Regions from separate parts of the Nonomuraea sp. NPDC003201 genome, predicted to be linked through region 1. Evidence: riboswitches for the same ligand, from Rfam matches in the RefSeq annotation. Region 1 holds a riboswitch; each other region holds the start of a gene.
The links. Region 1 has a riboswitch for cyclic di-AMP ahead of ACWDX9_RS39785 (coiled-coil domain-containing protein). Riboswitches for the same ligand answer to the same signal wherever they lie in the genome.
Positions count from the first base shown of each region.

Region 2: another riboswitch for cyclic di-AMP. It lies ahead of ACWDX9_RS19735 (C40 family peptidase); the one in region 1 lies ahead of ACWDX9_RS39785 (coiled-coil domain-containing protein).
Region 3: another riboswitch for cyclic di-AMP. It lies ahead of ACWDX9_RS57930 (C40 family peptidase); the one in region 1 lies ahead of ACWDX9_RS39785 (coiled-coil domain-containing protein).
Region 4: another riboswitch for cyclic di-AMP. It lies ahead of ACWDX9_RS44815 (CHAP domain-containing protein); the one in region 1 lies ahead of ACWDX9_RS39785 (coiled-coil domain-containing protein).

Region 1 covers NZ_JBSFTC010000173.1:10,955-18,785, reverse strand. The annotation lists gene ACWDX9_RS39815 (ATP-dependent Clp protease proteolytic subunit) at 14-637, opposite strand; gene ACWDX9_RS39810 (ClpP family protease) at 652-1,284, opposite strand; gene tig (trigger factor) at 1,606-2,997, opposite strand; gene ACWDX9_RS39800 (helix-turn-helix domain-containing protein) at 3,198-4,064, opposite strand; gene ACWDX9_RS39795 (ATP-binding protein) at 4,298-4,774, shown strand; gene ACWDX9_RS39790 (DinB family protein) at 4,787-5,287, opposite strand; gene ACWDX9_RS39785 (coiled-coil domain-containing protein) at 5,308-6,264, opposite strand; cyclic di-AMP (ydaO/yuaA leader) riboswitch at 6,270-6,411, opposite strand; gene galT (galactose-1-phosphate uridylyltransferase) at 6,477-7,556, opposite strand; gene ACWDX9_RS39775 (DeoR/GlpR family DNA-binding transcription regulator) at 7,553-7,831, opposite strand, start outside.
Region 2 covers NZ_JBSFTC010000048.1:32,099-39,929, reverse strand. The annotation lists gene cimA (citramalate synthase) at 48-1,625, opposite strand; gene ACWDX9_RS19755 (DsbA family protein) at 1,818-2,462, opposite strand; gene ACWDX9_RS19750 (O-methyltransferase) at 2,522-3,166, shown strand; gene ACWDX9_RS19745 (branched-chain amino acid aminotransferase) at 3,205-4,302, opposite strand; gene ACWDX9_RS19740 (3-isopropylmalate dehydrogenase) at 4,518-5,564, opposite strand; cyclic di-AMP (ydaO/yuaA leader) riboswitch at 5,666-5,809, shown strand; gene ACWDX9_RS19735 (C40 family peptidase) at 5,858-6,388, shown strand; gene ACWDX9_RS19730 (ROK family transcriptional regulator) at 6,421-7,587, opposite strand; gene ACWDX9_RS19725 (sugar ABC transporter substrate-binding protein) at 7,689-7,831, shown strand, end outside.
Region 3 covers NZ_JBSFTC010000464.1:31-5,651, reverse strand. The annotation lists partial or broken gene ACWDX9_RS57940 (NYN domain-containing protein) at 1-11, shown strand, start outside; gene ACWDX9_RS57935 (NlpC/P60 family protein) at 143-1,117, shown strand; cyclic di-AMP (ydaO/yuaA leader) riboswitch at 1,513-1,677, shown strand; gene ACWDX9_RS57930 (C40 family peptidase) at 1,751-2,266, shown strand; gene ACWDX9_RS57925 (hypothetical protein) at 2,753-3,571, shown strand; gene ACWDX9_RS57920 (M48 family metallopeptidase) at 3,931-5,202, shown strand; partial or broken gene ACWDX9_RS57915 (hypothetical protein) at 5,268-5,621, shown strand, end outside.
Region 4 covers NZ_JBSFTC010000222.1:10,226-18,056, reverse strand. The annotation lists gene ACWDX9_RS44830 (hypothetical protein) at 1-473, opposite strand, end outside; gene ACWDX9_RS44825 (aldo/keto reductase) at 571-1,392, shown strand; gene ACWDX9_RS44820 (Gfo/Idh/MocA family protein) at 1,412-2,365, shown strand; cyclic di-AMP (ydaO/yuaA leader) riboswitch at 2,483-2,619, shown strand; gene ACWDX9_RS44815 (CHAP domain-containing protein) at 2,633-3,319, shown strand; gene ACWDX9_RS44810 (YoaK family protein) at 3,570-4,316, shown strand; gene ACWDX9_RS44805 (alpha/beta fold hydrolase) at 4,282-4,545, opposite strand; gene ACWDX9_RS44800 (LysR substrate-binding domain-containing protein) at 4,720-5,688, shown strand; gene ACWDX9_RS44795 (TetR/AcrR family transcriptional regulator) at 5,753-6,487, shown strand; gene ACWDX9_RS44790 (YciI family protein) at 6,573-7,013, shown strand; gene ACWDX9_RS44785 (RNA polymerase sigma factor) at 7,117-7,831, shown strand, end outside.

The DNA.
Region 1 (7,831 bases):
CGTCACGTCCCGTCTAGGAAGCCACGGCCTGAGCGCGCTTCTTCCTGGACGGGATGATGTCATCGATCAGACCATACGCCTTTGCCTCGTCCGCGTTGAGAATTTTGTCGCGTTCGATGTCCTTGCGGACTTGGGCGGCGGTCTTCCCGGAGTGCCTCGCCACGATGTCCTCGAGGAGGTTTCGCATGCGAAGGATCTCGCGGGCCTGGATCTCGATGTCGCTGCCCTGGCCGCCACCCTCGGTGGACGGCTGGTGGATCAGCACCCGGGCGTTGGGCAGCGCGAATCGCTTGCCCGGGGTGCCGCCGGCCAGCAGCACGGCCGCGGCCGAGGCTGCCTGGCCCAGGCAGACGGTCTGGATCTCCGGCCGGACGAACTGCATCGTGTCGTAGATCGCCGTCATGGCGGTGAAGGAGCCACCCGGCGAGTTGATGTAGATGCTGATGTCACGGTCGGGGTCGAGCGATTCCAGCGTCAGCAGCTGGGCCATCACGTCGTTGGCCGACGCGTCGTCGATCTGCACTCCGAGGAAGATGATGCGGTCCTCGAAGAGCTTGTTGTACGGGTTCATCTCCTTCACGCCATATGACGTGCGCTCGACGAAGGAGGGGAGAACGTAGCGGCTCTGGATGTTCACTTCTCTGCTCCCCCTTAGGAGACCGGGCCCTGTGAGGGCACCTGCCGCGCACTGCGGACCACGTGGTCGATGAAGCCGTAATCCTTGGCTTCCTCGGCCGTGAACCAGCGGTCGCGGTCGGAATCGGCCTCGATCTGCTCCAGCGGCTGGCCCGTGTGGTGGGCGATCCGCTCGGCCAGTGTCTTCTTCACATAGAGCATCTGCTCGGCCTGGATGGCGATGTCGGCCGCGGTGCCGCCGATGCCTCCGGACGGCTGGTGCATCATGACCCGGGCGTGGGGCAGGCCATATCGCTTGCCCTTGGTGCCCGCGGTGAGCAAGAACTGCCCCATCGAAGCGGCCATGCCCATCACAACCGTGGAAACGTCGTTCGGTACGTATTCCATCATGTCGTAGATGGCCATGCCAGCGCTCACCGAGCCACCCGGCGAGTTGATGTAGAGCGTGATGTCACGGTCGGGGTCGTCGGCCGCGAGCAGCAGGAGTTCGGCGCAGATGCGGTTGGCGATCTCGTCGTTGACCTCCTGCCCGAGCACGATGATGCGCTCCCGCAGCAGGCGCTGGTAAAGCTGGTCCTCAAGCCGGAAGGACGAGCCGTTCTCACGGCCTCGCGACTCAGGCTGATAGAAGGTCGGCGGGCTGGTCACAGCGTCACCTTCCGATGCGTCGTAATCGATTGGCTTTGCTTGTGACCTTAACGCGCGCCGCGCACAGCTCATGCCCGGTCCCCGTACTGTTCGCTGACGGCGCAGGTTCAGCACGCCCTCCTGCGGCGTGGCTCCCTGAAGAGCCGCGCACGGCCTGCAGGCCGCGGGTCCGGCACCTGGAGGCCCCCCGAAGCCCTCCGGGTGCCCACGAGCCTTCTGAGGGCCTTACACGGCCTGCACGCTTTCTTCGGGAGCTCCCCCGAAAAGGCCGAAGCCCCCGAACCGGACGGTTCGGGGGCTTCGGAAAGAGCGGGAAGGCGGTTACGCCTCGGGCTTCTCACCGGCGGGCTCGTCCTCGGCGGCGGCCTCTTCCCCCACGACCTCCTGGCCGTTGATCTCGGCGTAGATCGCCTTGAGGTCCACCTCGTTGCCCTCGGTGTCGACGACCTTGGCGGCGTCGCCGAGCACGGACTTGGCCTTGTCGCGCACGATCTCGACCATGGCCAGCGTGAGCTGGTCGTTGTCGGCGAGGTGCTTGGCCAGCTCGTTGGGCTGGACGCCCATCTCCATGGCGCGGCGCACGACGAAGTTGGTCAGCTCCTGCTCGGAGACGCCCAGCTCCTCGGCCTTGACGATCTTGTCGAGCACGAAGCCGACCTTGATCGCGCGGGCGGAGTTGGTGTCGAACTCGGCGAAGCGCTCCTCCTCCGTCGTCTGGTAGAGACGGAAGAAGGCGTCGCGGCTCAGGCCGCTCTCGGCGATCTGGTGGTCGAGGTTGTGCTTGCGGGCGTCGACCTCGGCCTTGAGCGCGCTGTCCGGCAGCGGGATGTCGATCTGCTCCAGCAGCGTGTCGAGGGCCTTCTCGCGGGACTGCACGACCTGGTCGATCAGCTTGTTGCGGCGGGCCTGCTCGCGGATGCTGGTCTTGAGCTCGTCGAGCGTGTCGAACTCGCTGGCGAGCTGGGCGAACTCGTCGTCGAGCTCGGGCAGGACCTTCTCCTTGACCGACTTGACGGTGATGATCACGTCGGCCTCGTCGCCGGCGTTCTCGCCGCCGACGAGCTCGGTCTTGAAGCTCTTCTCCTCGCCCGCGGACATGCCCTCGAGCGCGGCGTCGAGGCCCTGGAGCACGGAGCCGGCGCCGACCTCGTAGGAGACCTCGCTGGCCTGCTGCTCCTCGATGTTGTCGCCGTCGATCTCGGCGCGCAGGTCCATGACGACGAAATCGCCGTTGGCGGCCGCGCGCTCGACGCCGGTCAGCGTCGCGAAACGCTGGCGCAGGGAGTCGAGCTGGGCGTCGACGTCCTCGTCGGAGACCTCGGCGGAGTCGACCGTGACCTCGAGGCCCTGGTAGTCGGGCACCTCGAAGTTGGGCCGGATGTCGACCTCGGCGGTGAACTCGATCTGCTCGCCGTCCTCGATCTTCGTGACCTCGATGTCGGGCTGCGCGACCGGGAACACGTCGACCTCGTCGACGGCCTTGCCGTACAGCTTGGGCACCGCGTCGTTGAGGGTCTCCTCCAGCACTACCGCCCGGCCGAAGCGCTGCTCGATGATGCGGGCCGGAACCTTGCCAGGCCGGAACCCGGGGACGCGCACCTGCTGCGCGACCTTCTTGTACGCCGCATCCATGCTCGGGCGCAGCTCGTCGAACGGCACCTCGACAGTGAGCTTGACCCGGGTCGGGCTGAGCTCCTCGACAGCGGTCTTCACGGAATGGTCTCCTTGATCAAGCTACGAGTGATCGCGGGCGCGTCCATCGGTTACGGCACACGCGCCGCGCCCACATGTGCGGTGTTGGGCATGCTCCGCCACGGCGGGATCCAACGCCGATGGCCAGTCTAGGGCAGATGCGTACCCAACAACGACGTCCGCGCCGTCACAAGTCGCCCGCGATCATCCGTTACCGTCCGTCAGAACTCGTCCGCGATCGTCCGCAACAGCTCGACCGTCTCGTCCGGAGTGGTGCTCACGGCGCAGAGCCGCTCCATCACCTCGGTGTATCGGTCCACGTCTTCACGCTTGTCGAGGTAGAGCGCGCTCGCCAACTGCTCGACGTACACGACGTCGGGCAGATCGGTGTCGGGGAAGCGCAGGACGCTGAACGCCCCGCCTTCCGCGCTGTGCCCGCCGAAGCTGAACGGCATGATCTGAATGGTGATTTTGGCCTGGCGCATCAGGTCGATGAGGTGCTCGATCTGGGCCCGCATCACCTCGACGCCGCCGATGGGGCGTCGCAGGGCGGCCTCGTCGATCACGGCCCAGAACACTGGCCCGTCCGGCCTGTCGAACATCCGCTGGCGCTCCAGCCGGAGATCCACTCTTCTGGAGATCTCCTCGGCCCCGATTCCCGCCGATCCGGCGGTCACGACGGCCCTTGCGTACTCCTTGGTCTGCAGCAGTCCTGGCACGAACTGGACTTCGTAGGTCCTGATCCTGGCGGCGGCCTCTTCAAGGCCGACGTACGCCTGGAACCACGTGGGCAGGACATCGTTGAACCGGTGCCACCAACCAGGCTCGTTGGCGGTGGCGACCAGGTCGAGTACGGCGGAGCGGGCCTGCTTGTCGACGACCCCGTAGAGGGTCAGCAGGTCCGCCACGTCCCGTTCTTTGAACCCCACTCGGCCCAGCTCCATGCGGCTGATCTTGGATTCGGAGCCACGGATGAGATGGCCCGCCTCCTCACGAGTGACGTTCTTCGCTTCCCTGAGCTTGCGCAGCTGGGAGCCCAGGAGGATGCGCAGCGCCGTCGGTCCGGAACCCGGCTGGTTCTGCGTCACTTTGCCTCCTATCAAGGTCCGCACACACAGTGACACCACATTGCCGGGTATGACAAGGTCTCAACCCCGTGTCCGATTAGGAGAGTTATGCCCCAAAACGCCGCTTGCTACTGCACAATGCAAGTGCACGTGCATTTGGGTCTTGCAGGTGCAGCGATCGTGACCCATGATGGCTTAGTGCATATTGGGCCAAACATGCACTAAGTCGGACTGAACGGGGAGGTATCGGCAGCATGGTGGAGGATCCTCTGGCCACTGCCGATGCATTGCAGATCACCCGTGACGTGGGCTTCGACCACCTGCTCATGGGTGGCAAGCCGTACACGACCTCGTGCCCGTTGCCCTTTCAGGCCGACTCCGTGAAGACGGCCAGGGACGTGACCCGCTCGACCCTCAAGGGCTGGGGCCTGCACGAACTCAGCGACGACGCCGCGCTGGTGGTGTCGGAGCTCGTGACCAACGCTGTGCGCTACGCGATGTACGCGGCGGGACGGCGGGAGATCGAGCTCTTGCTGATGCGCGTACAGCCGCACGTGCTGCTGGCGGTGGCCGACCCCAGCGACGAGGTGCCGCGCCCCAAGGAACCGGACTTCATCTCGGAGAACGGGCGCGGCCTCTACATCGTCGAGACCTACAGTCAGTGCTGGGGCTGGGACCCGCTGGCTCGGGGCGGCAAGGCCGTGTGGGCGCTGTTCCGCACCGAGCCCTGATCATCGCTCTCGTTACTCTCCGGTCACCCCGTCGATGCGCTCGCGCAGCAGATCCGCGTGACCGTTGTGCCGCGCGTACTCCTCGATCATGTGGATGAGGATCCAGCGATGGGTGCACTCCTGCCCTCTGTGGTCACCGACGGCGTCCAGCGGCGTGGCGTCCGAGATGGCGCGGGCGCGCTCGATCTCCTCTTCCCACGTGAGGAAGGCCTCCTTGACCGAGGCGGCGTCCACTTCCTTGAAGTCGGCGTCGTTGTCGCGGTCCTTGTCCCACAGCTTGGGGAGGTCCTCGCCGTTCAGCACGCGGCGGAACCAGGAGCGTTCGACGTTCGCCATGTGCCGGACCAGGCCGAGCAGGGACATGGTCGAGGGTGAGACGGAGCGCAGGCGCAGCTGATCGTCCGACAGGCCCGCGCATTTGACGGCGAGGGTGCCGCGGTGCCATTCGAGCCAGTTGTTCAGCGTGGTCCGCTCGTCGCCGGTGAGAGCGGGCGGGATCCGGGTGTCAGTCATGATGTCCGACCTTATCCAGCTCAGTACATCGAGATGTGGACGTGGTCGTAGTGGTTCTCGGTGACGCTGCCGCGGTCCGACATGGCCCGCCAGCCCGAGCCCATGTTGATGCGCTGCTTCCAGATCACGTACTTGACGCCGAGCTTGCCCTTGTTCTTGAGCGCCCAATCCGCGATGCGGTCGCCCAGGGCGTTGTTGATGGCCGCGGGCATCGTGCCGCCGGTGCTCATCATGAAGTCGCAGGCCCGCCCGAGCGGGTGCTCGCCGCTGGAGCCCGAGCGGAAGCAGCCCACCGTGAACGGCAGCTTGAAGTTCTTGGCCAGCTCCGCCTTCATCAGCCGTGTACGGGCCGTGATGTTGTCCGAGCCCGAGGGCAGTTCCGGCGCCCAGCTCCCGTCGGACTTGCGGCCGGGACCGAGCGGCACGAGGTCCTGGAGCTTGCTCTTGATGTCGTCGATGATGTCCTCGGCCTCGGAACGCTGCTCGGTCACGTCCTTGGCGTCCACGCCGATCTGGGTGGCCAGCGCGGCGGCCTCGTCGGAGGCCTTCTTCTTGTCGTCGCGGGCCTTGGCCACCCCCTGGACGAGGGCCTGCTGCTCGGCCGTCAGCTGCTCGAGCAGGGCGGCGCCGCCGCCGTTCTGGACCATCAGGACGGAGGGCAGCGACGGGTCGTGGTTCTGGTAGCGCATCCTGGCGAGGTCGCCGACCCGCTGCTCGGCGGCGGCCAGCGTCTTCTCCGCGGCCGCCAGCCGCTCCTTGGCCGCCTTGGCGGCCGCCTGCGCCTTGGACAGCTCGACGCGCTTGAGGTTGTACTTCTCGATGAGCTTGTCGATCTTGCTGTTGAGCTGCTTGAGCTGGGCGCGGAGCTCGGTCTCCGAGGGCTTGGGGGCCGCCGAGGCCGCGGTCGCCGGCAGGAGGGCGACGGCTGCGGCGGCGACGAGGCCGATGGCAAGAGTCGCGGGGGACGGAGCCGCCACGTGGATGTTCCTCTCCCTCTGCCGGCCGGGTTAGCTGACGGGTTCGGGCTGGGAGCTGCGTGCCCTACCACCGAAGTGGATTCACCCCAGGTGCGGGTGGGTCCCCGGCTCCCGGGCGACTCGCCCGGGATTAGGCGTGTGCCTGCTGTTACGGCCAGGCACAAAAGGGATATTAGTGGTAGATCACGAGTAACGCGACCCCCATTAGAAATCTAATAGTGATCTACCTGTGATCGAATCATCCTAGCGGCCTCCTCCGGCAGCACGTCGTTCACGAACGCCCCCATCGCGGACTCCGACCCGGCCAGGTACTTGAGCTTGCCCGGCGCCCGCCTGATGCTGAACAGCTCCAGGTGCAGATAGCCGAGCTCGCGGTCCTGCCGCACGGGCGCCTGGTGCCAGGCCGAGATGTACGGCATCACCACGCCGAACAGGTCGTCGAAGGCCCGCAGCACCGAGGTGTAGAGGGGCGCGAACGCCGACCGCTCCTCCTCCGTCAGCGCGGCCAGATCGGGCACCTGCCGGTGCGGGTAGATGTGCACCTCGTACGGCCACCGCGCGGCGGCCGGCACGAACGCCGTCCACAGCTCGTTGGAGGCCACCACGCGCGTCCCGGCGGCCCGCTCGGCGGCCAGCACGTCGGCGAACAGGTTCCCCTTCGTGTAGCGCCTGGCGGCGGCGAGCTGGAGCCTGGTCCTGGGCGTGACGTACGGGTAGGCGTAGATCTGGCCGTGCGGGTGGGCCAGCGTGATGCCGATCTCCTCGCCCCGGTTCTCGAAGCAGAACACCTGCTCCACGCCCTCGATCCCGGACAGCTCGGCCGTCCGGTCGGCCCACGCCTCCATGACCAGCTCCACCTGGCCGTCGGAGAGCTGGGAGAACGACGACGAATGCTCAGAGGTGAAGCAGACCACCTCGCACCGCCCCACTCCCGGCCGGACCTCACTCAGGCCCCCCACGTCTGTATAAGTCCCGAAATTGGTGGAGAAGGAGGGGAATCGGTTCTCGAACACCACCACGTCGTAGTCGTACGCCGGGATCTCCGACGAGCGCGTGTCCGACGACGGGCACAGCGGGCACTCGTTCGCCGAGCCGGTCGGCTGGAACGTGCGCGTCTGCCGGTGCCCCGCCATCGCGATCCACTCCTCGGTCAGCGGGTCGTAGCGCAGCTCGGAGGCCACCGGCCGGGGGTCGAGCACCCGCCGGTCGATCGCGCTCCGGTCGGCGTCGTCCCGCTGATCGAAGTAGATCAGCTCACGGCCGTCGGCCAGATGGGTGATGGTGCGCTTCACGAGCCCTCCGCGATGATCAGTTCTCCGGCCCGTTCGGCCAGCTCCATGCGTGCGTCCTCAGGCAGCCCCGCGTCGCTGACGACCACGTCGGCCTCGGTCAGCTCGGCGATGGTGCTGATGCCGACCGTGTTCCACTTCGTGTGGTCGGCGGGGATGACCAGCCGGTTGGCGGCCGCCACCAGCTCCCTGTCGGTCTCCGATTCCAGCAGGTTGGGGGTGGTGAACCCGGCCCGCACGCTCATCCCGTGCACGCCGAGGAACAGCGTGTCCACGTG
Region 2 (7,831 bases), on a different contig from region 1:
GCGCTGCCCGCAGCGCCCCTATCGCGGAGGACCGGGCGGTTTCCCGCTCAGGCGGTCTTGTGGCCGGCGCGGAGGAGGCCGTAGGTGACTGCCTGCTCCAGGGCCTGCCACGACGCGTCGATGATGTTCTCCGCCACCCCGACCGTGGCCCACTCGGACGTGTCGTCGCTGGAGGTGATGAGGACGCGGGTGATGGCGTCCGTGCCGTGGGTGCCCTCGAGTATGCGGACCTTGTAGTCCACCAGTTCCAGCTTCGCCAGCTCGGGGTACAGCTGCTCCAGCCCCAGCCGCACGGCCTTGTCCAGGGCGTTGACGGGGCCGTTGCCCTCGCCCGTGGCGACGATGCGCTCGCCCTTGGCGTGGAGCTTGACGGTGGCCTCGCTGACCAGTTCGCCGCCCTTCGTGCGCTCCACGATCACGCGCCACGACTCGACCTCGAAGTGGCGCTTGCGCTTCCCCTCCACGGTGTCGCGCAGCAGCAGCTCGAACGACGCGTCCGCGGCCTCGAAGGTGAATCCGCGCGACTCCAGGTCCTTGACGCGTTCGACCAGGGTCTTGGTGTGTTCCGGGGTGAGGTCGTAGCCGAGTTCGCGGCCCTTGAGCTCGACCGAGGCGCGGCCGGCCATGTCGGAGACGAGCATGCGCATGTCGTTGCCGACGGCGGCGGGGTCGATGTGCTGGTAGAGGTTGGGGTCGACCTTGATGGCGCTGGCGTGCAGACCGGCCTTGTGGGCGAAGGCGGAGGTGCCGACGTACGGGGCGTGGGAGTTGGGGGTGACGTTGGTGACCTCGGTGATCGCGTGGGCGATGCGGGTCATTTCGGCGAGGGCGGTCGTGGGGACGAGGTCGAAGCCGCGCTTGAGCTGGAGGTTCGCCACGACCGTGAAGAGGTTGGCGTTGCCGGAGCGCTCGCCGTAGCCGTTCGCGCAGCCCTGTACGTGCGTGGCACCGGCCTTGACGGCGGCCAGGGTGTTGGCGACGGCGCAGCCGGTGTCGTCGTGGCAGTGGATGCCGACGCGGGCGCTGGTCAGGACGGCCTCGTGGACGATCTCGGCCAGCTCGTCGGGGAGCATGCCGCCGTTCGTGTCGCACAGGGCGATGACGTCGGCCCCGGCTTCGGCGGCGGTCCTGAGGACTTCGAGCGCGTAGGCTGGGTTGGACTTGTAACCGTCGAAGAAGTGCTCGGCGTCGAGGAAGACTCGCTGTCCCTCCGCACGAAGGTGAGAGACCGTGTCGCGGATCATCGCGAGGTTCTCCTGGAGAGTCGTGCGGAGGGCCAGCTCCACGTGCCGGTCGTGGCTCTTGGCGACAAGGGTCACGACCGGCGCGCCGGATTCGCGCAATGCGGCCACCAACGGGTCGTCGGCTGCCTTCACACCGGCTCGGCGGGTCGCACCGAACGCGGCGAGCTGCGCGTGCTTCAGGTCCAGCTCTGTTTGAGCCTGCCTGAAGAACTCTGTGTCCTTGGGGTTGGCGCCCGGCCAGCCCCCTTCGATGAAACCGACGCCCAGGCTGTCCAAGTGGCGCGCGACGGCGAGCTTGTCGGCGACGGTGAGGCTGAGCCCCTCCTGCTGGGCGCCGTCACGCAGCGTCGTGTCGTATACGTGGAAGCGGTCGTCGGCCATGAGTCTCTCTTCTCTGGAAGCCTCTGGAAAGCAAAAAGACCCCTCACGGACGTGAGAGGTCTGCGCGCTGGCGGTGTCCCTTGTCAGCCAGCGCGCCTGCTGATAATGAGCAGACCGTAGAACATGGTGCCGCCCAGTCTGCCATATGCATTCAGCATCTGGCACATCGATCTCAGCTTCTGGGACGAGCCTTTACACGGTGACGCCGTCACCACCTGTGATGACGCGCTCGAGCGCGGCCGGGTCGAACGCCTCGTTGCCCAGCAGCTTCCCGTCGAGCAGCACCGTGGGCGTGCCCTGGAGGCGCACCTTCGCGGTCTCCGCCAGATGGGCCTGCGCGTACGACTGCGACCTGACGCACTCGTCCACCGACGCCCCCGCCTGCCTGGCTGCCTTGACCAGGTCCTCGACGGCGAATCCGGACGCCTCGCCGTGCGGCGCGGGCTGCATGGCGTACAGCTCGTCCCTGAAGCTGAGCCAGTTCTCCTCGGGGACGCAGCGGGCGGCAGCGGCGGCGCGGATGGAGTTGGAGCGCATGGGCTCGTCCTGGAAGATCGTCACCGGGTGGAAGACGACCTTGACCTTGCCCTCCAGGGCGAGTTTCCTGATGGTGCCGTCTACCTTGGCGTGCATGTCCTTGCAGACCGGGCAGTCGAAGTCCTCGTACACGTCCAGCACGGGGGCGTCCCCGCCCCGGTCGGCCAGGACCATCGATCCGTCCATCTGCCGGGTCAGCCGCACCCCGTCGGACGACCGGCCCGGCTCCGAGAACGACACCACCCCGAGTATGGCGATGGCCACGCACGCGAGCGCCACCGCCAGCAACCGCTTCATCATCAGCCCACTCTCACCTCATTGATCGCGCAGACCCTACCCGATGCCGGGAGAATGGATATATGAAGGCATACCTCCTAGATCCCGCCGTAGCACAGTACGTCCTCGCGCACACGACCCCGCCCGACGCCCTGCTGGACGAGCTGGCGAAGGAGACGCTCAGCGCCACCGGGGACGCCGCCGGCATGCAGATCTCGCCCGACCAGGGCACCTTCCTGACCATGATCACCCAGCTCGTGGCGCCCCAGGTCGTCGTCGAGGTGGGGACGTTCACCGGCTACTCGTCCGTGTGCATCGCCAGGGGCCTGTCCGGCGGGCGGCTGCACTGCTTCGACGTGAGCGACGAGTGGACCTCCGTCGCCCGCCGCTACTGGCGCGAGGCCGGGGTGGAGGACCGCGTGACGCTCACGCTCGGCCCCGCGCTGGAGACGCTCGCCGCCTTCGACCAGACTGTCGACCTGGCCTTCCTCGACGCCGACAAGGGCAACTACCCCGGCTACTACGAGCTGCTCATGGAGCGCCTGCGGCCCGGCGGCCTGATCGTGGCGGACAACACGCTGCGCCGGGGCCACGTGGCGGACCCGGCGCACGAGGAGCAGACCACCGTGGACATCCGGCAGTTCAACGACCTGGTGATGGAGGATCCGCGGGTGACGGTCCTCTTGCTGCCGGTCGCGGACGGGATGACCCTGATCAGGAAGAACTAGGCGCGGCGGCCGGGCCCTCGCGGACCCGGCCGTCCCCACTAGACGATCTTGTGGATCCAGTTGTGGGCGTCGGGGCGGGCGCCGTACTGGATGCCCACCAGCTCCTCACGCACCCGCATCGTCACCGGGCCGGGGTTGCCGTCGGCGACGCTCCAGGAGCGGTCGGCGCCCTTCACGGTGCCCACCGGCGTGACCACGGCCGCCGTGCCGCACGCGAACACCTCGGTGAGCTCGCCGGACTCGCATCCGGCCTGCCACTCGTCGATCGAGATGAGGCGCTCCTCGGTCTCCAGGCCCAGGTCGCCGGCCAGCTCCAGGATGGAGTCCCTGGTGATGCCGGGCAGCAGGGTGCCGGTCAGCGCGGGGGTGACGAGCTTGCCGCCGAGGACGAAGAACAGGTTCATCCCGCCCATCTCCTCGACGTACTTGTGCTCGTGGGCGTCCAGCCACACCACCTGGTCGCAGCCGTTCTCCACGGCCTGCCGCTGCGCGACGAACGCGGCCGCGTAGTTGCCGCCGCACTTCGCGAAGCCCGTGCCGCCGGGGGCGGCCCGCGTGTACTCGGTGGACAGCCAGACGGAGACGGGCTTGAGCCCACCCGTGAAGTACGAGGCCGCCGGGGAGGCGATGACCATGTACTTGTACGACTTCGACGGGTAGTTGACGCCGAGCCCCGCCTGGGTGGCGATCATGAAGGGGCGCAGGTAGAGGCTGTGACCCTCGGTCGTGGGCACCCATTCCTTGTCGGTCTGGACGAGGAGTTCGAGCGACTCCACGAAAGCCTCCTCCGGCAGCTCCGGCATGGCCATCCGGAGCGCGGAGCGGTTGAAGCGGGCGGCGTTCGCGTACGGGCGGAACGCGACGATCGAGCCGTTGGCCTGGCGGTAGGCCTTGAGCCCCTCGAACAGCTCCTGCGCGTAGTGGAAGACCGAGGTCGCCGGGTCGAGCGAGAGCGGGCCGTACGGAAGGAGCTTGGCGTCGTGCCAGCCCTGCCCCTCGGTGTAGTCGATCGAGACCATGTGATCCGTGAAGGTCTGCCCGAAGCCGGGGTTCGCCAGTACCTGCTCCCGCTCGGCCGCGGTGCGAGCGTGGTCGGATAGCTGCACGTCGAAGCTGAGCTTCTGAGCGATGGTCATGACGTCGGTCCTTCTCTCTGCGAATCTGCCCAAATCTACAGAAATCTGCGGATCGGTGCTGGTAAGCGGGCGCTGCCCGGAAGGCAGCCCCGGTACTTCCTATTGTCTCGCTATATGGGATGGCAAGCGGCCAATGCGGCGATCAGCCCTTTTGGACGCAAAAAAGCGCCTGGCGGCCCTCGTCGGACCACCAGGCGCGTTGGGGCTAGGCGGTCCTAGCCGGATACTCGCGCGGTGATGTCGTCACCGATCTCGTGGGTGGTGCGACCCGCCCAGCCGGCCAGCCGCTCGAGGATGTCATCGGCGACCGCCTGCTCGACCTTGGCCGCCTCGGTGTGCAGGCCGAGGTGGTCGAGGAGCATGGCGACGGACAGGATGGTCGCGGTGGGGTCGGCCTTGCCCTGACCGGCGATGTCCGGGGCGCTGCCGTGCACCGGCTCGAACATGCTCGGCGCGGACCGCTCGGGGTTGATGTTGCCGCTGGCGGCCAGGCCGATGCCGCCCGCGATGGCGGCGCCCAGGTCGGTGATGATGTCGCCGAACAGGTTGTCGGTGACGACCACGTCGAACCGCTCCGGCTGGCTCACGAAGAACATCGAGGCCGCGTCGATGTGGCAGTAGTCGGTCGTGACGTCGGGATATTCCGCCGCCAGGCGGTTGACCGTGCGCTGCCACAGGTCACCGGCGAAGGTGAGGACGTTGGTCTTGTGGACGAGCGTCAGCTTCTTGCGCGGCCGCGTGACGGCCTTCTCGAACGCGTAGCGCACCACGCGCTCGACACCGTAGGCGGTGTTGAGCGACTCCTGGGTGGCGATCTCGTGCGGGGTGCCGCGCCGCATGGCGCCACCGGTGCCCGCGTAGAGGCCCTCGGTGCCCTCGCGGACGACGATCATGTCGATGTTCTCCGGCGGCGTGTCGGCCAGCGGGGTCTCCACGCCGGGGAACAGCTTGACCGGGCGCAGGTTGACGTAGTGGTCGAACTCGAAGCGGAGCCGCAGCAGCAGATCGCGCTCGAGGATGCCCGGCGGCACGCTGGGGTCGCCCACGGCGCCGAGCAGGATCGCGTCGTAGCCGCGCAGCTCTTCGAGCACGGCGTCGGGCAGCGTCTCGCCGGTACGGTGATAGCGTGCGGCTCCCAGGTCGTAGTGAGTGGGCTCGATCTTCGTGCCCACTGCCTCCAGGACCTTGAGCCCTTCGGCCACGACCTCGGTGCCGATCCCATCGCCGGGGATGACGGCCAGACGGATGTTACGCGACTCCATGGGCGGTACCTTACCGCGTCGTCTCGGCTGACGAACACTTCATCTCATCTTTCGGACGCCCCCTTTGTCCGGTATTGCGGTTCTTTGACCGTTTCGTTAAAGTCACCGACCAGCCTAATCCGCGCGCCGTTGCGTGGAGCCGGGGACCCACATTCCCCCTGGGGCGAGTCGGCATCCCCATGCCGTAGGGCTACTTCCAGGCCCGAGCCCGTCAGCTAACCCGGCCGGCCTTATGGAAGGACAGACCCCTGTCTCGAATCGCCATTGTCCTGGCGGCGGGCGCCGCCGGGCTCATGCTGGCCTCCCCCGCCCATGCCTCGTCCAAGATCGACGACCTCACCACCCTGACCGGCGGCCAGATCAAAAAAATCCAGGAGAAACAGGCTCCGAAGCCCGCCTGGAAGGTCGCCATCAAGTTCGCCATGAGCAAGCGCGGCACCCCGTACGTGTGGGGCGGCGCCAGCCCGAGCGGCTACGACTGCTCCGGGCTCATGCTCAGGGCGTACGAGCACGCCGGAATCGAACTCCCCCGCACCGCCGCCGAACAGTACGGCGCGTTCACCAAGAAGATCGCCTGGCAGGACCTCAAACCCGGCGATCTGGTCTTCTTCCACGGCCTCGGGCATGTCGGGATGATCTCCCGGCCCGGCTACATGGTCCACTCGCCGCACACGGGTGACGTGGTCAAGGAAGAGCGCCTGACCTCCTGGCGCAGGGACTCCTTCGTGGGTGGCGTCCGCCCCGACCGCAAGGGCGTACGGCTCTGGTCCAAGCTCCAGGAGCAGCGCGACGAAACACCCACCACCCTCACGGCCACCCTGTAGGAGGCCGCGGCGTCCGCCTCCCCACGCGACGGTCAGGGGAGGCGGGCGTCGAAGATGAGGTCCCAGGCACGGGTCCTGGCGTGGGCCACCGCGCCCAGCAGGACGCCGCTGTCCCCCAGCGTGCTGGCCACCACCGAGGGCCGCAGCGGGCCGAGCTCGGCGATGCGGGCCTCGATGGCCTCCCCCAGGAGGTCCAGGTTGCGGCCCACGCCGCCGCTGAGCACGATCACCTCCGGATCCAGCACGGCGGCCACCGCCACCAGCAGGCCGCCGATGCGGCGCCCCTCGGCCTCCACCACCGAGCGGGCCACGCCGTCGCCGGAGGCCGCCGCGGCGAAGACCTTCTTGGCCGTCTCCAGGCTCAGGCCGGCGGCGCGGGCCGCGCGGACCACTCCGGGCGCGGCGGCGACCGCCTCCGTGGCGCCGTGGGCCAGGGCGTCGCCCGCCGGCGGCGCCGGGTCCTCGGTCGCGGGCACGTACGAGACCTCCCCCGCCGCTCCCCGGGCGCCCACGTACAGCTCACCGTTGATCACGATGCCCATCCCGACGCCGGTGCCGACGGACACCAGCGCGAAGTTGGACTTGCCGCGCCCCGCCCCGTGCGTGTGCTCGCCGACGGCGGCCAGGTTGATGTCGTTCTCGATGACGAGGTCGACCTCCATCTCGGCGCGCAGGCGCTCGGCCAGGTCGGAGCCGGGCAGGTTGGGGGCGAACTCCAGGCGGCCGAGCTCCGGGTTGTACACGCCGGGCGTGCCGACGACGGCGCAGGCGATGGCGGGCCAGTCGACGACGGCCTCGCGGGCGGCGGCCCGGCACAGCTGTCCGACCAGGACGGCCAGTTCGGCGGAGGTGAGGGCGGTGTTGCGCCCGTCCCTCCGGCCGGCGAATTTCCCGCGCAGGTCGGCGACGGCGACCCTGATCCAGTCACGCCCGATGTCGACGCCGGCGACGTGGGTGGCGGCGGCGTTGACGTCGTACAGGGACGTGACCGGCCCCGGGCGGCCGGAGACCTCGCCGACGAGGTGAACGAGCCCGTCCTCCTCCAGCCCGGCCAGGGCCGCGGACACCGTGGGCTTCGACAGGCCGGTGACCTTGGCGAGGTCGGCGCGCGAGGCGGGGCCGTGCTCCTGAAGATGGTCGAGCAGGCGGCGCTCGTTCAGCACTCGCAGCAGCCGCGGATTACCCAGGTCGCCCCGCATCTCACCCTCCCTTGAAGAAGCAAACCCTAGCCAACTCGCCTGATAGTAAATTACCTTTCTTACCAAGCACAGGGGCGGCACATCCGGAAGGACGAAGTGCGATGCACCGAGCATGGCGATCAATCCCTGTCGCGGCGGTCCTCCTGGCCGCCGCCTGTGGAAACACCGGCAACAGCACCGGCGCCACCACCACGACCACGCAGGGCCAGGGCGGCAAGACGATCGCGCTGTTCCTGCCCGAGTC
Region 3 (5,621 bases), on a different contig from region 1:
GCCGGGCCTAGATTACCTGCACCCCTTACGGGCGGATTTGCCGCGCCGTGCCAGGGATATTACGAATTGGGTGGATAGCGTGTGACCTCACCCGCCACTTCTGTACTATTCGCCCCAGATATCATCCCTGGGAGGCGACACAGTGAGGTTTGGCAGGGTGCCGGTGGCCGCGGGTCTCGCGTTCGGGCTGGTCCTGTCCCCCATGGGAGCCGCCGTCGCCGATCCCCGGCCGACCCTCGGACAGGCCAAGGCCAAGCTCGACAAGCTCAACGACAAGGCCGACAAGGTCGTCGACCGCTTCAACACGGCCACCGAGCGGTACAAGGCCGCCAAGGGCGCGTACACCAAGCTGAACGACCGCTACAAGACCAAGCTGGCGACGGTCGCGGACCTGCGCGCCCAGGTGATCGGCATGGCCGTCGACAGCTACAAGCTCGGCACCGACGTGACCTCCCTGCCCGGCCTCGTGAGCGCGGACCGCCCCGACGACTTCCTGATGAGCCTGGCGCTGGCCGGGCAGCTCTCGCGGGAGCGGGCGGAGAAGCTGGCCGCGTTCGACCGGGAGAACCGCGGGCTGAAGGTCGAACGCGACAAGGCGGAAGAGGCGCTGGAGGCGGCCGACCGGGAACGGGACGGGGTCGAGAAGGAGCGTTCGGAGATCATGAAGCTGATCTCCGAGCAGAAGAAGCTCCTGAAGAAGCTCGGCGCCTACAACCCCGGCAACCCGAACAGCGTCGGCATCCAGTACACGGGGCCGGCCTCGGGCAACGCCGCCGCCGTCCTGCGCTTCGCCTTCGCCCAGGTGGGCAAGCCGTACGTGTTCGGCGGGACGGGGCCGGGCGGCTGGGACTGCTCCGGCCTGACCCAGGCGGCGTGGCGCGCCGCGGGCGTGTCGCTGCCGCGCACGACCTGGCAGCAGTGGGCCTGGGGCGCGAGCCGCAAGGTCTCACTGAGCGCCCTCCAGCCGGGGGACCTCATCTTCAGCTCGAGCCTGGGTCACGTCAGTATCTACGCCGGCGACGGGAAAATCGTTCACGCGCCGCAGACGGGCGACGTGGTCAAGGTCGTCAAACTCTCGTCGTACGGCGGCCGCCTCGTGGGCGCCATCCGCCCGTAGCTACGACGCCGAATCGTTGATCGCATCAGCCGAACGAGGTTCGGTTTGATGAGCGATGGGAACGATCCAGCGCGCCTGACGAGCCGCAACAAGTGTGACAAACGCGACATTTGGGGCCTGACAAACGGGCGCGAAAACAAATGTGAGCAGCGTCACATTTCGATAACGGAACCTGGTGTTCCAGCAGGGATTTCCCTCCTTACTGACTCCACTATCTGATCTTTACAGGCGGTGTCCCGCTTTGCCGATCCTTGACCCTTCGGCGTAGCTTCTGGCGACGTCGCGGTGAACAAGCCATGTCCCCCGCGAACCTGCACCGGTCTCTCCCGGTGTGAGACAGATAAAGATCCGCTGGTCAACCGCCCAAATGTCCCCACATCAACACATTGGTCGGGACGGTTGGCCTGCCGAATCCGTGCAGCCAGGAGGCACGGAGCCGGGGACCCAGCGATCCCAGTTCCCCAGGGATCAGGGGGTGAATCGGCGCGCACATCGCGCCGTAGGGCGACTTCCAGGCCCGAATCCGTCAGCTAACCCGGTAGGCATTCGTGGAAGAGTCAAGGAGAAATCCTGTCTACCTCCCTGCATAACCCCCGTCTGTCCCGCATTGCCCTGAGTGGCGTAGCGCTCACGATGACCGTGACGGCCGGAGGTGCGATCCTCCATGCCCCAACGGCTCAGGCTGCCACGACCGATTCGGCGTCGACGACCAAGGCGGCCGCAACCGCCGGAACCTCGAAGACGACCTCGGCCGCGGCGCTGAGGGCGGCCAAGGTCGCCCGTCAGAAGGCGAAGGCCCGCAAGGCCGTCGCCGTGGCCAAGAACCAGGTCGGTGACCCGTATCGGTACGGAGGCACAGGCCCCGGTTCGTTCGACTGCTCCGGCCTCGTCCAGTACGCCTGGAAGAAGGCCGGGGTGAAGCTCCCACGCGTGGCGGCCAGCCAGTTCGCCCGCACCAGGAACAAGGTCTCGTGGCGGAACCTCCGGCCCGGCGACCTGATGTTCTTCAGGGGGCTCGGCCACGTGGGCATGTACGTCGGCAAGGGCAAGATGGTCCATTCGCCTCGGACAGGCGAACGGGTACGCATCGACAAGCTGGGTGGATGGCGGCGGGCGTCGTTCGTCGGCGCTGTCCGTCCCGGCATGTGAAGAAGCCCCGCCCGGCTCCTCCGGGCGGGGCTCTCCCATTGTTGCTTTCATTTTTTTACGGCGGAGCACGGGCGGCGCCACCCGCCGCACCTGGCTGAGGGCCTCCAGGGAGACGCCCGCTGACCCGCACAACGCACCCACCGCAACGGCCCCCCCCTCAAACCAGCCACCCCACCCACCCACCCCGCCCGCCTCATGGCTTCCCGCCTCACGGTCTCGCGCACGTGGCCCCACAGGCCCACAGCCGCTCAACCCGCTCCTCGGCTCCACGACCCTCGGCCACACGGCTCACGACCCTCGGTCCCATGACCCTCAGCCCTCGGCTCAGGGCTCAGAGGTCCCGGCTCGCGGGCCAGGCTCCCCGTCCGATGGCGCGCGGTGTGTGGTCCTCTGGCGCGCAGCCACCGCATGCGGTGCGGGTGGACGGTTCTCAAGGGGGTGCGGAGTGGCCGGTCAGGGGCCGGCGGGCGGCTACGATCGGGCATCGTGTCAGGGCAGGTGAGTCGGCGGGCCGCGATCGTCTCCGTCCTGCTTCTCGCCGTCGCCCCCGCCAGCGCCCCCACCCCCGATTCCCCCATCCTTCCCGCCGAAGTCCGTGGCCTGTGGGGTGACCGCGAGGTCGTGGTCCGCGGGGCCCGATCCGTGGTCGTCGGCGGGCACACCGCACCCGCCGAGCTCGGCGACATCGCGCGGAGGGCTGATCGGGCGGGGCAGCGGGTGTCGGCGGTGCTCGGAAGGTCAGTACGACCGCTCGTAGTCGTTCCCTCGTCCGCTGCCGAAGCGGCCGGGCTGGCCGGGGTGGGGCGGGTCGACGGGCTGGCGGCGGTGGCCGATCGCGGGCGCGTGATCATCGTCCCCGAGTTCTTCGCCAGGCTGAACTCCACCGGCAAGGACGTCGTACTCACCCACGAGCTCACCCACGTCGTCGCCGGCACCGACCGCCTGCCCCCATGGCTCTATGAGGGGTTCGCCGACTACGTCGGCTACCGCGACTCCGGGCTCCCCATGAGGACCGCGGCCGCCGAGCTCGCCGCCGAGGTGCGGGCCGGGAGACTGCCGAGGGAATTGCCCGGACCTGAGGCTTTCGCGGCTGACGGGCGGGACCCCGTCCGGCTCGCCCGGGCGTACCAGGAGGCTTGGCTGGCGTGTCGCTTCCTGGCTGACCGGTTCGGTGAGAGGACGCTGGTGAGGCTCTACCGTGACGCCCGCGCGGGCGGCGTAGACCGAGCACTCGCCGCGCTCGGCCTCTCCGCGGCCACGCTGACGGCACGGTGGCGCGACTACGTGCGAGACCAGCTCGCGTGAGGGGGAGGCAGATGAGCGAACGGCGGAACGTGGACGACGCGTCGCAAGAGGCGTCGAAGGAGGGTGAGGAGGCCGGAGGCACCGCGGCTCTGAGTGGCGAGGCGCGCGGTCACGGTGCGAGCGCGTCAGTAAAGGGGGAGAGCGCCGGCCCGATGTCGGGAGGTGGCGCGTCCGTGAAAGGGGAGGGCGTCGGCCTGACGTCCGGGGGTGGCGCGTCCGTGAAAGGGGAGGGCGTCAGCCCGATGCCCGGAGGTGGCACGCCAGTGAAAGGGGAGAGCGCGGGTCCGGTGGCCGGCGGTGGTGCGTTCGTGAAGGGGGAGAGCGGCGGCGGCAGGCGAGGGCAGAGTGAGGGTGTGTCCGTGAACGGGGGAGGGCCGCCGGAGTCCGACGGCGAGCGCCGGCTGCGGCGGCAGGCGGCGGTGGCGGCCGTGCTGCTCGGCCTGGTGATCGCGGCCGTGGCCGCCTTCAGCACCCCCTGGCACCTCCTGACCTCCGGACCGCCCGACCCGGCCCGAGACTTCACCGCCGCGCAGATCGCCAGGTCCGAGGCGTTCGATGCGGCCAGCACCCTGCCCGCCTACCTCTCGCTGGCCCTCACGCTGATCATCGCCGGACTGCTCGTCGCCACCCCGCTCGGCGTGAAGCTGGTGGCGTGGCTCAAAGGCCCCTGGTGGGTCCGCGTGGTGCTGGGCGTCGTGGTCATCACCCTCTTCACCCAGCTGATCAAGCTGCCGATCGCCATCTGGGGCGAGACGCTGCTGCGCGGCTACGGCCTGTCCATCCAGACCTGGGGGTCCTGGGCAAGCGACCGGCTGAAGAACATAGGCGTCGACGCGTTCATGCTCTCCCTGATGCTGCTGGTGCTCGTGGCGCTGGCCCGCACGTTCAGGCGGTGGTGGATCCCGGCCGCCGTGGGCGCGTTCGCGCTGACGGTGCTGGCGTCGTTCGTCTACCCGGTGGTGTTCGAGCCGCTGTTCAACGACTTCACGACCATGCAGCAGGGCCAGCTCCGCACCGAGCTCCTGGACATGGCCAAGCGGGACGGCGTGCCGGTCGAGGACGTGCTGGTCGCCGACGCCTCCCGCAGGACGACGGCGCTGAACGCCTACGTGTCCGGGTTCGGCGCCACGCGCCGCATCGTCGTCTACGACACGCTGCTCAAGGCCCCGAAGGCCGAGGTCGAGCTGGTCGTGGCGCACGAGCTGGGCCACGCCAAGACCGACGACGTGCTCTACGGCACGTTCATCGGCGCCCTGGGCGCCGCGCTGGGCGCGATCCTGCTGTTCTGGGTGTTCGGCCTGGTACGCCGCCGCACCGGCGTCACCGGCCTGGGCGATCCGCGCGCGGTCGGCGCGGTCATCGGCCTGATGACCTTCGGCTCGCTGCTCATGAGCCCCGCCGAGAACCTGATCAGCCGCCACATCGAGGCCAGGGCCGACCTGCACGCGCTGGACCTCACGCACGATCCGGCCACGTTCATAGCGATGCAGAAACGCCTGGCAGTCACCAATATTTCCGACTTGTCGCCGGATGCGGTGGAATATGTGCTCTATGCGTCCCATCCTTCCAGCCCCGAGCGCATCGCGATGGCCCGTGCATGGGCCAAGCTGAACGGCGTCCCCGTGCAGTGACACGTGCGGTGACACGTGCAGTGACGCGTGCGGTGACAGGTGCGGTGACACGTCCAGTGACACGTGTGGCGGCAGGAGCGACGCTGGGTGCGGGGCCCAAGGTGCTCGTCGTCACGAACGACTTCCCGCCCAGGCCGGGCGGCATCCAGTCGTTCGTGCACGGCCTCGCGCTGCGCACGCCGGGCGTGGTCGTCTACGCGCCCGCCTGGCCGGGCTGCGAGGAGTTCGACGAGCTCCAGCCGTTCCCGATCGTGCGGCATCCGACGCGGCTCATGCTCCCGACGCCGGCCGTCGCCCGCAGGGCGGCGAGGCTGGTGGCCGAGCACGGCGCGCAGACCGTGGTGTTCGGGGCGGCGGCGCCGCTCGGGCTGCTCGCCCCCCGCCTGCGCCGGGCGGCCCATCCGCTCACGACGCACCTT
Region 4 (7,831 bases), on a different contig from region 1:
GCCAGGGCCTCGTCCACGGGCAGGGCGGTGAAGACCGACACGTCGCTCAGGCGCAGCCGCAGCGCGGCCGCCAGGCCCAGCACGGAGCGCAGCTTGGCCGGCTGGGCCCTGGCCCGCAGCAGCGGCCGGTACGGCCCCGCGGCCAGCAGCTCCAGCAGCCGGAGCGTGGCCAGCCCATCGTCCACGATGACGATGCGTCCGGGACGCGAGGTGAGCCAGCGCACCTGCACCCTGCCGGAGAAGGCGTCACCGACGGCCTGCACGCGCCTGGGCATGCGCTCACGCGGCTCCGCCAGCTCCAGGCCGTCGGGCAGCCCGAGAGACCTCAGCTCCCGACGCGTGGCCTTCAACGGCCGCAGACCGGCGCGCGGCACGACCACCGTCTCGGGGCCGAGCACGCCCGCGTAATGGGCCTCGACGGCGCACAGCATCTGGAGCGGTGACTCCACCCAGGCCGACGCCTGTTCGACCACTCCTGTCCTCCCAGCCGGGTGATGGCCCGTTCACGACCGCTTCAAGCTAGCCCCGCCGCCTTAAGCCACCAGAAACGCGACGTGAACAATGGAGAGCATGAACTCGCTCATGCTCAACACCGACGGCGTGCAGATCCCGCAGCTCGGCTACGGCGTCTGGCAGGTGCCCGCCGACGAGGCCGCGCGGGCCGTCACGACCGCGCTCAAGGCCGGTTACCGGCACGTGGACACCGCCGCCGCGTACGGCAACGAAGAAGGCGTGGGGCAGGCCGTACGCGAAAGTGAGCTGCCACGCCGGAAGCTGTTCGTGACCACCAAGCTGTGGAACGCCGACCACGGCCGCGCGGAGGCGGCCTTCGACGAGTCCCTGGCCCGGCTAGGCCTCGACTACATCGACCTTTTCCTCATCCACTGGCCGGTGCCGCAGCAGGACAAGTACGTGCAGGCGTGGAAGGCGATCGAGAAGATCTACCGTGACGGGCGCGCCAAGGCCATCGGCACCTCCAACTTCAGCATCGCCCACCTCACCCGGCTCATGAACGAGACCGACCTCGTGCCCTCCATCAACCAGATCGAGCTGCACCCGTACCTCCAGCAGCGCGAGCTGCGCGCCTTCCACGAGGCCAACGGCATCCTCACCGAGGCGTGGAGCCCGCTCGGCCAGGGCCAGGGCCTGCTGAACGACCCCGCGCTGGCCAAGCTGTCGGACAAGTGCGGCAAGACGCCCGCGCAGATCGTGCTCCGCTGGCACCTGCAGCTGGGCCACGTCGCGATCCCCAAGTCGGTCACCCCGGCGCGCATCGCCGAGAACATCGGCGTCTTCGACTTCATCCTCGACGCCGAGGACATGGCCGCCATCGGCGCGATGAACAGGGGCCAGCGGATCGGACCCGACCCCGACACGTTCAACATGACCTGACTCGTCTACGATCTCCCGCGTGCGGGATTTTGCGTGGGGCATAGCGGCGACAGGGAATATCGCGCGGACCGTCGGGGCGGCCATCGCGGCCGAACCGGGCATGCGGGTGGCCGCCGTCGGATCGAGGAACCTGGGGCGGGCGCAGGCGCTGGCCGCCACGCTGGGGGCGGAGTCCGCGTACGACTCCTATGAGCGGCTCGCCGCCGACCCGGCCGTGGACGCGATCTACGTGGCGACGCCGCACGCCCAGCACCTGGAGGTGGCCGAGGTCGCCATCGCCGCGGGCAAGGCCGTGCTGTGCGAGAAGCCGCTGGCCGCCACCGTGGACGACGCGGAGAAGATGGTACGCCTGGCGCGCGAGGCGGGCGTGTTCCTGATGGAAGCGATGTGGATGCGGTTCAACCCGCTCGTCCAGAAGATCGCGGCCGACGAGCGCTTCGGCGACCTCCGCTCGGTGCACGCCTCCTTCGGCTTCGCCAAGCCCTACGACCCGGAGCACCGGCTGTGGGCGCCGGAGCTCGGCGGCGGGGCGCTCCTGGACCTCGGGATCTACCCGTTCGGGCTGGCCCAGCTGCTCCTCGGCATGCCCTCCGACCTGCGGATCACCGGCACTCTGGCGCCCAACGGCGTCGATGCGGAGGCCGGCGGCGTGCTGCTCTACCCCGGTGGCAGGAAGGCTCTCGTGGAGACTTCGTTGCTCGGGAATTACCCGAACCATGCCAGTGTTGTAGGAACTCAGATGCGGGCGGACCTCCAGGCACCGTTCTGGGCTACGCCGCGGATTTTGCTCTCCGGGCCCTCCATGGAGCCGGAGGAGTACATCCTCGATCCGGCCGACAACGGGTACGCCGGGGAGCTCCGCGAGGTCCGGGCCGCGACGGCCGAAGGCAGGACCGAAAGTTCGATCATGCCGCTCGACGAATCCCTTGCCATGATGGGGCTTCTGGCCGAGGCTCGCAGGCAGGTCGCCTAGCTGGGCCTTTATCGATTTGTAACGCTCTTGCCTTTTGCATTACGTTTGAGGCATTCTTGAGACATACGTCCGGTTTGTCCGGACTTGTCCGACCATCGCACGACACATCACAGGAACGTCCTGTGACCGCTGAATCCGCCCTCGGGCGGAACCGGGGACCCAGTCCTTTGGGGTGAATCGGCACTTCGGTGCCGTAGGGCAGCTTCCACGTCCGAACCCGTCAGCTAACCCGGTAAGCGGCATGGAAGCAAGGAGTAAACCCCCTCGATGGCCAACATCCGTCTTACCTCTGCTGCGAAGACCAACATCGCCCGCGTCCTTCTCGGCGCCACCATCCTCGGAACCGCGTTCGGCGCCCACATGACCAGCGCCACCGCAGCAGACAAGCAGCCGATCGGCACCGTCGCCAGCACCGCCACCGTCGCCGACCACGTCGAGCGCTCGCGCGAGGCCAAGGTCGGCGTCACCGCCGGCCAGGTCCTGGCGCTCGCCAAGTCCCAGGTCGGCATCACCGAGAACGCGGCCGGCGGCGGCACCAAGTTCCAGCGCTGGTACGCCAACTCGCAGCGCGCCGCGGAGACCATCGCCCGTGACGGCGGCAGCCGCACCGACTACCTGAACGCCGCCTGGTGCGCGATGTTCGTCTCCTGGGTCGGCGACCAGACCGGCGCCCGCTCGCAGATCGGCTGGGACGCCTGGACCGTCGCCCACGCCAAGTGGTTCCAGGCCAACCACCGCTTCGGCACCGAGGCCAAGCCCGGCGCCATCGTGTACTTCTCGTGGAGCGGCAGCAAGAACCTCGACGACATCCAGCACGTCGGGTTCGTCGAGAAGGACAACGGCGACGGCACCATCTCGACCGTCGAGGGCAACACCGGCAACGGCAAGGTCGAGGAGCGCGTCCGTCCCAAGTCCCAGGTCGTCGGCTACGGCTACCCCCAGTACCGCTCCTGACCGGACCGTCCCCCTCCAGGCTGGACTCCCCCAGGCACCTCCTGGCCGGCCTTCCCCAGCGCCAAACGAGCGCGCGTCCCGCAACGGGACGCGCGCTCGTCGCGTTTCCCGCAGGTGCGGCGGGGTGCCGAGCGGAACCCGGCGGCCGGTGCCGTGCGGCCGTCGCGTTTCACCCCCGCGAGTGCGGCGGCCCGCCACCGGGGAAGACCCGAGGCGAACCGCCCGCGACCTCGCCAAGGAGCCGCCGACCATGCCAGCCGCGCGCAGACGCCCCGGAAGGCTGGTCCGGAGTGGGCTGCGACGGGTCGCCGACGGGCTCTTCCCGCGCGGCGCCAACCCGCACGGCGTCCTGCCCGCCCTGCTGATCCTCCTGGCCTGCGTCACCGGCCTCGTGGACGCCGTCAGCTTCCTCGGCCTGGGCCGCGTCTTCGTCGCCAACATGACCGGCAACATCGTCTTCCTCAGCTTCGCCCTGGCCGGGGAGGCCCAGATGTCCAAATGGCCCTCCCCGGCGGCCCTCGTCGCCTTCGGAGCCGGCGCCTGGAGCGCCGGCCGGGTGATCAGGCACACCGCGAACGCGCGACGGGCGTTCGCCGCCGCCACCGCCGTACACGCGCTCCTCGTCGCCGCCGCCCTCGCCGTCGCCCTCACGGCCGGGCACCGCACGGCCTGGGCCCAGGCGGCCCTCATCGTGCTGCTCGCCTACGGCATGGGCCTGCAGAACGCGTCCGTACGAGCGCTCGGCGTACCCGACCTGGTCACCAACGTCCTCACCACGACCCTCACGGGCCTGGCCGCCGACACGCCGGGCCGGGCCGCCCTGCGTCGATCCGCCTCCATTGCCGCGATGTTCCTCGGCGCCCTGGCCGGCGCCACCCTCCACCTCACTACCGGCCCCGCACCCGCGCTGGCGATCGCGCTGACCCTGCTCACCACCGTCGCCCTCGTCGCCCGCAGTGGTCTCAGCCGAGAAAGAACTCCGCCAGCGCCCGGGTGACCCCGGCCGGATCGTGCTCCATCGGGATGTGCCCCGCCCCGGGAACGCGCACCAGCGTCGTGTTCGGCACCTCGGCGGCGAAGCGCTCGGCGTACCGGACCTCCTGGAACGTGTCGTCCTCCCCCCACACCAGCAGCTTCGGCGTCCCATCGGCCTTGAGTGCGGGCACCAGGTCCAGCGTGTAACGGCTGTCGGCCGCGCCCGCCAGCGCCATCCACGACCGGTCCACCCGCGCGTCGTTCCACGGATCAAGGTAATCGGCCAGCTCCGCCTCGGTGGCCGGCCGGGCGAGCGCGGTGGTGACCGCCTTGCGGGGGCGGCCAGCAGTTCCTCCACGGTCGTGGCCGCCACCACGGCCGGATCCCGGTAACGGGCCACGCCGGGAACCGGCCAGGAGTCGTATGTGACCGAGTTGACCAGCGCCAGCCGCCGCACCTCTGGCTGCCCCTCCACCAGCAGGTGCTGGGCGACCGCACCGCCGATGTCGTGCCCCGCCACCGAGAGCCGCTCCCCCGCGCCGACCGCGGCCGCGAACCGGGCCACCCACGCCGCCAGCGCCGGAACCGCCGCCGTCGAGCACACCGGCATGCCCCAGCCCGCGGTCAGCCGCGCCATCGCCGCCCTCGAACGCGAGCTCGGCGCCGCCCTGTTCGTCCGCCACCGCGACGGCATCGCCCTCACCGAGGCCGGCCGGCGAGCCCTCGCCCGCGCCCGCGCCCGCCTGCGCCACTTCGACCTCATCCGCGCCGACGTGGCCGCCGCCAGCGGCCAGATCACCGGCGAACTCCGCCTGGCCAGCCTCCCCAGCGCCACCGGCACGCTCGTCGCCAAGCTGCTGCGCGCGTTCACCGACCGCTACCCGCAGGTCCGCGTACGCCTCTTCGAGGGCATGGACGACGACATCCGCGAATGGCTGCACCGCGGCGCCGCCGAGGTCGGCGTCGTCACCCTCCCCGCGCCCGGCCTGCGCACCGTCCACCTGAGCACCCACGACATGGTCGCCGCGCTGCCCGCCGACCACTCCCTGGCCGCCCGCCCGGCCGTCACTCTCGCCGATCTGGAGGGCAGGCCGTTCATCCTGACCACCGCCGGCTGCCGTCCCCTCATCATGGGTGCGGCGCTGACGGCCCAGGTACGGCTCGACGTCGCCTTCGAGGCCAGCGGGCCCGCCGCCATCCTGGAGATGGTGGCCGCGGGGCTGGGCGTCAGCATCGTCCCGGCCCTCGGCCTCCCCGCCGACCTGGGCACCGTCGTCACCCGGCCCCTGGAGCCGACGATGACCCGTTCGCTGGCCCTGGCCGTTCCGTCGGCGGACGACTGCGCCCCGACCACACGCGCCTTTCTCGACCAGCTCGACGCCTTTACATTGTAGATCAGCGTGTACGTCGTCTACTTCTGATACGTTGTACACCAACTCGTCGGGAGGAGGGTGATCCATGGCTGCCCCGCGCAAGCCCAATGACAGGCCCCCGCTGTGGGCCCGCCTCGAGCGCCCGGCGCCCGCCCCACGCCAGACCCTGTCCCCGCACCGCATCGCCACCACCGCCGTGGGCGTCGCGGACGCGGAGGGCCTCGACGCCATCACCATGCGGCGGCTGGCCACCGAGCTGGGCGTCGCCCCGATGGCCGCGTACCGGTACGTGTCGGGCAAGGACGAGCTGCTGGAGCTGATGGCCGACCACGTCTACGGCGAGCTGGAGCTGCCCGGCGAGACGGCGGGATGGCGGGAGACGCTGCGGGAGATCGCCGTCAGGACGCGCGAGCTGGTGCTGAAGCACCTCTGGCTCGCCCAGCTCCCGCCGAGCGCGATGCTCGCCGTCACCCCCAACCGCCTGGCGGTGGCGGAACGCTCGCTGCGCGCCGTCGACGGCCTTGACCTGGACGCCGACACCAAGATGACCGTCGTCAACACCGTCGGCTCCTACACGCAGGGAGTCACCGGCGCCGAGATCGCGATGCGCCGGCTCATGGCGGGTCAGGGCTGGTCCAGCGAGCAGCAGGTCTACCTCAGCATGGCCCCGCAGCTCACGTACCTCCTCGACACCGGCCGCTACCCCGGCTTCCGGCAGTACATCCACGAGGGCAGGCACAAGGACCGGCCGGGCTGGCAGTTCGAGACCGGGCTCGAGTACGTTCTGGACGGCATCGCGGCCCGGCTGTTCGCGAAGTGAATCTCTCGCGTACGTGTCGATCCCGCCTGTCGCCGTTCGACGCGTTCGACGAGAGCTCGAACCGGACGAAAGAGAGACATCACCCATGAAATTCATGATCGTCGGCAAGGCCAACGCGGAGACCGAGGCCGGGGCGCTGCCCAGCCAGGAGGTCGTGGACGACATGCACGCCTACAACGAGGCGCTGACCAAGGCGGGCGTGCTGCTCGCGGCCGAAGGGCTCTACCCGAGCTCGCAGGGGGCCCAGATCGCGTACAGCGGCGGCAAGGCGACCGTGATCGACGGCCCCTTCGCCGAGGCCAAGGAGCTCATCGCCGGCTTCTGGCTGATCCAGGTCAAGTCCCGGGAAGAGGCGATCGAATGGGCGATGCGCGTGCCGGTGCCGCCGGGGTACGACGGGATCGGGCTGGACGTGTGGCGGGTGTTCGACGCTTCGGACGTACCGGACGATTCGCTGCCCGCGGACGAGCGGGACCGCGAACAAGCGCTACGCGACCGCCTCGGCGTCGACACGCCCAACCCCTGACCCACGCGCCCGCCCCGACCCTGACCGCTCCCTGGGACACATGACGGGACGCGCGCCGCCCGGGTTGCCATCGGCGCCTTCGGGCTGCTCTCATGGGCCGGTGATGGCTTCCGACACCGACGACCAGGCCCGAACCCAGGCCGTCCCCCGCCGGGGGACGGAGACCCATCGGGCCATCGAGGCGGTGTGGCGGATCGAGGCGGCCCGGCTCATCGCCGGGCTCGCCGGGCTGGTGCGCGACGTCGGCCTGGCCGAGGAGCTGGCCCAGGACGCGCTGGTCGCCGCCCTGGAGCAGTGGCCGGAGTCCGGCGTGCCCCGCAACCCCGGCGCCTGGCTGATGACGGTGTCCAAGCGCCGCGCCATCGACCTGATCCGCAGGAACGAACGCCTCGAACGTAACCTGATCGAGCTCGGCCACCGGCTCGACACGGACGAGGACCTGCCCGAGGTGGACGAGATCGAGGACGACCTCCTGCGGCTGGTGTTCACGGCGTGCCACCCGGCGCTCTCCGTGGAGGCCCGGGTGGCCCTCACGCTCCGCGTGCTCGGCGGCCTGACCACCGACGAGATCGCCCGGGCGTTCCTCGTCCCGGAGTCCACGGTGGCGCAGCGGATCGTCCGCGCCAAGCGAACCCTGGCCGACAGGAAGATCCCCTTCGAGGTCCCCCAGGCCACCGAGCTGGCGGCACGCCTGGAATCGGTCCTGGAGGTCATCTACCTGATCTTCAACGAGGGCTATTCGGCGACGGCCGGCGACGACTGGATGCGTCCCGCCCTGTGCGAGGACGCGCTCCGGCTGGGCCGGGTCCTGGCCGGCC